Regions from separate parts of the Arsenophonus sp. aPb genome, predicted to be linked through region 2. Evidence: predicted binding sites of a transcription regulator. Region 2 holds the regulator's gene; the other holds the start of a gene.
The links. Region 2 encodes LexA, which represses DNA repair genes until DNA is damaged. Its sites were predicted from a motif close to TNCTGTATGTACATACAGNA; they were not measured.
Positions count from the first base shown of each region.

Region 1: a site for LexA is predicted at 2,182-2,201, ahead of sulA (SOS-induced cell division inhibitor SulA). Genes of this name have one in related genera too.

Region 1 covers NZ_CP123499.1:1,227,930-1,231,368, forward strand. The annotation lists gene matP (macrodomain Ter protein MatP) at 1-101, shown strand, start outside; gene ompA (porin OmpA) at 222-1,271, opposite strand; gene sulA (SOS-induced cell division inhibitor SulA) at 1,650-2,165, opposite strand; gene QE177_RS05405 (TfoX/Sxy family DNA transformation protein) at 2,651-3,250, shown strand; gene yccS (YccS family putative transporter) at 3,318-3,439, opposite strand, start outside.
Region 2 covers NZ_CP123499.1:2,931,233-2,934,671, reverse strand. The annotation lists gene plsB (glycerol-3-phosphate 1-O-acyltransferase PlsB) at 1-836, opposite strand, end outside; gene QE177_RS13160 (diacylglycerol kinase) at 960-1,340, shown strand; gene lexA (transcriptional repressor LexA) at 1,435-2,049, shown strand; gene zur (zinc uptake transcriptional repressor Zur) at 2,247-2,711, opposite strand; gene gntK (gluconokinase) at 3,100-3,439, shown strand, end outside.

The DNA.
Region 1 (3,439 bases), 1.5 Mb from region 2:
AAACTATTGTGCATCTTATTGAAGATGCAGAAAGAAAAGACCAATATGCTAACCAAATGTCAACATTTAAACAGGATTTACAAAATATACTGGGTGACTAGTACAAAAGGTATAATTATAAATGCGAATTTTTAGTCACTCGAGCCAAAAATTTTAAGCAAAAAATAACCCTTGAAGCAAGGGTTATTTTATTTGGTAATAAATAATCTTTTAAAGCGATACTAAGGTTGCGGAGTTACCTCTGTAGTACCTTGGATCTCGATCTCAACTCGGCGATCTGGTGCTAAGCAATTAATTAATGCAGCGCGAGGTTTTACGTTATTACAAGTACTACCGGTTACTGGATTTTCTTCCCCGCGGCCTTGTGAACTAATTGCATTCGCTGGGATACCTTTAGAAATCAAATAGCTCATAACTTCATGTGCGCGTTTTTGAGATAAAGGTTTGTTGTAGGATGGTGAACCAATACGGTCGGTATAACCAAGAACCATAACACGACCTTGAGTTGGATCAAGATTAGTTAGTTCACTATACAACTTATCAAGTTCAACTTTACCTGCTGGTTTCAATGTATGTTTATTGAATTCAAACAAAACATCAGAACGTAAAGTAAAACGTTTGTTTTCGATTGGTGCTGGTGCTGGTACAATTACGGGAGCAGGCTCTTGATTGAATCGATATGCAACACCAACGCTCAACATTCCATTATCTGGACGAACAGACAGTGAATCTTTATCGCCAATATGGCTAACCCATTGATAATCTAAACGAGTTGCCCATTCTGGGGTAATAGCATATTCAAGGCCTAGCGCATAAACTGGAGAAACACCAGTGTCATGCTCTTTGAAGGAATCTTGACCGGCTACGTTTGCTTTTGCGTCAGTACGCCATACCATACCACCTAGACGAGTATAAACATCTAATTCGTCTGTAAGTGGATAGCTTAGACGAGCGGTTAATTGAACACCCATTGATTTCAGGCTACCGTTATTTGGTTGACCAGAATATTTCATTCTGCCAAACCAGTCATAACCTAATTCAAAACCGAGATATTGATTATGTTGGTAACCAAGATAGGCACCAGCGCCTAGTTGATCGCGCTTAGTTTTACCACTTCCAACATTTTCACCGTAAGGGTGAAAGCCTGTATCTTCAAAGTGTGACCAACCTAATTTAGCACCGGTATACCAGGTATTATCTTTGGGTGCTGCCTGGGCTGCAGTTGCGAAAGCTGCCACTGCTACTGCTACTGCGATAGCTATCTTTTTCATTTTACGCCTCGTTATCATCCAATATAGGCATCAGCTTCTTGAGCTTTTTTATAAGCCGTATGGTTTAAAATACTTGTTAAGTTATTACGCTCTACTATCTTCGTCTCTACTTTATCTGCCTAAGTAATCTTCAAATAAAAAGTAGAATCAAAGCACTACCTTAACGTTGTAAAGTCTACAACGAACTTCGAAAGTTACAAGTAGAGGAAACATTAATCTCATTAACTTTTTAAAAGGCAATCGGTGAATTATAGATATAATTTATAACTATATTGCCATGATTAATCAATTAACCAAATGATTTATATTATTTTTTTTTGTTTTTGTCTATTGTGGTTTACAACCCATCAAACAGATTAGGAATAATCCTAATCTAGACTAGTGATAATAATTAGAATGAATTTTTAGTTGATTAGGATGTCCGCCGGGGCAATTTGTTTTTTGAGGCCGCATAACAAAGCCAATGCTGTTTCCTATCTGTGCTGCGTGCTCTAAATGCTGTAAATATGATTGTGATAAAGTTGGTAACCATCCTAAGACAATACTACAGTTGCCGCTAGATAACGCTTTTATCATGGCAGCAACGCTCATTTCTGGGCTTAGTGAATTTATTTGTACTGTTTTATTTAATGGTAGCTCTGAATTAATCAACCAATTACGGCTTAATTTTCGGTTAGGATTTAGCCATAATAGCCAACGAGATTCATCGCTAAGTCTGTGTAATAGTGATGTTAGAAGGACTTCAACCATAGGATTATTTTCATTATATACCCATTCATTAACTGCGCCGTTTGGATAAATTGACACATTTCTATAATTTGGTAATAGTACATTTTGGACATTATTACGTTGATTTTTTATTTTTATTGGGTAATTACATAAGTCGTTATTCATATTGGCCTCAGCTTAATACTGTATATGTATACAGTAATCGTGTATTCATATAATATCAAGCCAATTTTTACAAAGCGCTTCGCAAAAAATTAACTTTTTCGCTTAATTGAACACTTAATTGTTGCAGTTTGGATAAGATGGCGTATTTTTCTATTTTACCTGTTAAGTTGAATATTTTTATTAACTATTAATGATTTAAATGGATATAGGATACGATTTATTTATTATAAATATTAAATATAAACGGTAGTAGCTAAGTTATGTTTTGTAATTGGTAAGATATTTATTTGGCTATATTTAATTTAATATTAAACGATGCTTAAGGTTTTGTTCGTCGCCTTTAGTATATGAGGTTTTGCAATAACATAGAGGTTCTTAAAGTGGGTGAAATAACTTAATAAATTTTCTTGCTATTTTAACTGATTAAAATATGGAGAAATATAAAAATATTAGATTTGTGAGCGTTCACATGGAGAGTGGCAATTATGCTTTTATTTGATTCTTGTTTTTCTTATTTGCAAAGGCTAATGGAAAATTATGGCCATATAAAACAAAAACCGCATTTTGGTGGTTATCGTATTCTAGTCAATCATGTCATTATTGGACAGGTATTGGACGGCAAGTTTTATCTACGAGGTTGTTTATTTGCGGAACTTCAATTTGAAGTATCTGGATTGCAAAAATTGGTTTACACCAAGAAAGGTGTTCCCCTTATATTAAAATATTTTTTTATCAACGAGATGCTTTGGAATGATAATTTACTTTTATGCTATTACATTGATCTAGCTTATAAAGCAGCAGTAGAAGAATTATCTCAAAAACAGCTTTTACATATCAGGATCAAAGACTTGCCTAATATGAATATGTCAATAGAAAGAGCATTAGGAAAAGTTGGAATTAGCGATGTAGGCTATTTGAAAATGTTAGGTGCTAAAGCTTGCTATTTAAAATTAAGACAGAAGAAAGTGAATTTGAGTATTAAGTTACTATTTGAATTAGCTGGTGCTATCGAAGGTTATCATATAGCAGTACTTCCTGAGTCCATAAAAATTGAATTAATTACTTGGTACAATAGCCTTACGTAAGGAAATACACCAAGAAAATGATTTTATGGTCAGTTTTAAGTTAAAAACTTTGCTAATTAAAACTATTTCAATTTGGCTCTTGTTGGTTAATAAAAACAATTAGAGAGGTGATTTCTGGCAACAGATTAATTAATAATAATAATTGCTCAACAATAAGTTGTTCTTTGTTATTTTCTCCTAATTGTATTG
Region 2 (3,439 bases):
CTATTCCATGTCCAACTCAGTACGCGATCAGTAATACGGATCGCTTCATAGGAAAAATTAGCGGCAATTTCTTCCATCATGGCAATCGCATTATGTTTTGCCTTCTCAAGTGAGATTTTTTTTGCTTTTACTTCATCTTCAACTGCTTTTTCAATCGCTTTTGAAGTTAACAGCTTATTGAATAGATCGTGGCGAACAGGGAGTTTGGGGCCAACTGCTGCTAATCGTTGCCGTGAATAGTGAATGCGGGCGACCCGAGCAAGTTTGTTGGCAATAATTTTATCCGTACCATATTCCCTAGCCATTTGGCGTAAAGAGACAGTAGGTGAAAAACGAACAAAACTGTCACGTCCTAACCAGATAACGGCAAAGAATTTTTGAATACCATTAAGTAGACGTAATGGTGGTGCTGGGGAGTGGCCTTCTCGACCAGGCGCTCGACCGAACATCACTGATACGGGTAGCATCTGAATGTTTAGTTCGGGATTATGGCAATGAAGATCAAGATAAGCCGTAAATGTTTTTACTGAATCTTTACGTGGATCTGGCGAATAATAACGAAAGACACGTGGGCCATCATCAATAAAGACATAAGCAGGTAATTTAATTTCGTCTATTTCAATCGGATCGAGTGGATCAGGTAAGCCAATAGAACAGCATTGTTGACGTAACGTCAATAAGTCCGTTTTAGAATGATAAGGTAATACATATAGAAAAGGACGTGTCGTATCAAGACGCAATTCTTTAATTGGATCTGCTGGTATGAGTTTACTTTTTACCAATAATTTCATTGGTAAATCTAATAGATTATAGTAAATTTTACGCCAAAATGACATAGGTGAGCGATAGCCTCTTATTAGAATCCTACCCAAGCATATCAGAAATAGTAATTAATATCTGTTTAAAAGATAATAATTATACTAAATCCCATATATAACTGTATCTAGAGAGTAAATTTTATGGCAAACCAAACAACGGGACTAGCCCGAATTATTAAAGCAACAGGTTATTCGCTGAAAGGGTTAAAATCAGCTTGGAAGAGTGAAGCGGCTTTTAGACAAGAAGCAATTATGGTGGTTATCGCCATTATTGTGGCTTTTTTCCTTGATGTGCAATGGATTGAACGGTTATTACTTATAAGTTCAGTAGTATTAATAGTCATTGTTGAATTATTAAATAGTGCGATTGAAGCAGTGGTTGATAGGATTGGTACAGAATTACATGAACTTTCTGGTAAAGCAAAAGATATAGGCTCAGCGGCTGTTTTTGTTTCAATTTGGTTAGCTATTTTTATTTGGGCAGTTGTGATTGGTAATCATTATTTCGTGAGCCAGTTATAAAAAATAGGGTTTTACACATTTATCAGTTTAAAATCTTCATATAACTGTATATACTTACAGTGACAATGTGCGAATGCCAATAATAGGGGGCGAAATGAAAGAATTAACGTTGAGGCAGCAGCAGGTCTATGATCTGGTGCGTGAACACATTTCGCAAACGGGTATGCCTCCCACACGCGCTGAGATTGCTTCAAGTTTAGGTTTTCGTTCACCAAATGCAGCAGAGGAACATTTAAAGGCATTGGCGCGTAAAGGCGTTATTGAAATTGTTTCTGGTGCTTCTCGCGGTATCCGGCTACTACAAGAAGAAAATGAGGATGAAGGATTACCACTTATAGGTCGGGTTGCGGCGGGAGAGCCATTACTTGCCCAAGAGCATATCGAAAGCCACTATCGGATTGATGCCACTATTTTTAGACCTAGTGCTGATTTTTTATTACGTGTTAATGGTATGTCCATGAAAAACATTGGAATTATCGATGGTGATTTACTCGCTGTACATAAAACACAGCAGGTACATAATGGGCAAATTGTTGTTGCACGTATTGATGATGAAGTGACGGTTAAACGCTTTAAGCAAGCGGGTAGTAAAGTCGAATTAATTGCTGAAAATCCTGAATTTGAGCCAATTATTGTGGATTTGCGGACACAAAACTTAACTATTGAAGGGCTTGCTGTTGGTATTATTCGTAATAGTGATTTATTTTAATCATTTTACATATAATTAATTTTTAAGTAAATTCAGTTTAATTTATTGAGTACAATATTATTATTTTCTAATTTTGTTTGATTTGTAATTAATTGGTATTAAGTAAGTTATTTTAAATTTTATTGATTATTTAATAAAGGCCGGTTGGATGAACAACTGGCCTTTGTATCTCTATTTAACCCTAGTAATGCAGAGCTTTAACACGATTTTTTCTCGATTTTGTAGCAAGGTGAGCATAGCCCATGGCTTTCAACAACGGTATGGGATAACTGGAAACCAGTCTGTTTGGCTAATTTTATAATAGCGGTTTCTACTGTCTGACCATTACTTTCGGCAACACTGCCGCAACTGTCACAAATTAACATAACTGAAGTATGTTTAGGATCCTCAAAATGATGACAAATAACATAGCTATTTGTTGATTCTATTTTGTGAATAAATCCTTGTTCTAAGAGAAATTCTAGGCCACGATAAATGGTGGGTGGTTTAGCTTGAGGTTCAGAAATTCTAAGTAGGTCCAGCAAATCATAAGCACTAATAGCACAAGGTTGGGCTGCTATAAGGCGCAATACCTCTTCTCTTTGTGGCGTTAAACGTACATTACGCGCTTGACATATTTTCTTTGCTTGGGACAATATTTTTTCCTGATCTTGCTTTGTCATGAATTATCCTAATGTGAAGATCATTATAATAATGATATTATCATATTTATACTTTTTGTTATCTACCATAGTTCTAAAATAAATAATATCTTTTACTATTTTCTAATAATGTTTTTTTTATTTTCTATTGTTAGAAACGGATACTTAATTGGAAAATGGAATGGTATTGTGAGTAGTAATTAAGATGATTAATTTCAACTAGCTAGTGGAATTAATATAAATTATTTCTGCTTATATTGAGAGCTATAAAATTGATAACGAGTTTTACTTGCGATCAGATCTTCCTCTTTACTGAGATTCCTATCACAAATCTATTATATTATTTTTTTATAACTGATAATTATCAGTAACATTTTATATATTGCCTGATTTTTTAACGGAGTTTTTAATGAGTGATACCAAAAAAATACACCATGTTTTTATACTTATGGGGGTATCTGGTAGTGGTAAATCTGCAGTTGCGAGTGGGATCGCTCAGAAAACAGGAGCAGCGTTTTTAGATGGTGATTTTTTGCATCCTCGCGCCAATATTAAAAAGATGTCGGATGGCCATGCTTTGAATGATTCTGATCGACTGCCTTGGCTTAAGGCATTGAGTGATGCTATTTTTGCTATGCAAAGAACAAATAGTGTTTCTTTAATTGTTTGTTCCGCTTTGAAAAGAAAATATCGAGATATTTTAAGAAACGGAAACCAACATCTGTCATTTCTTTATCTTGAAGGAGACT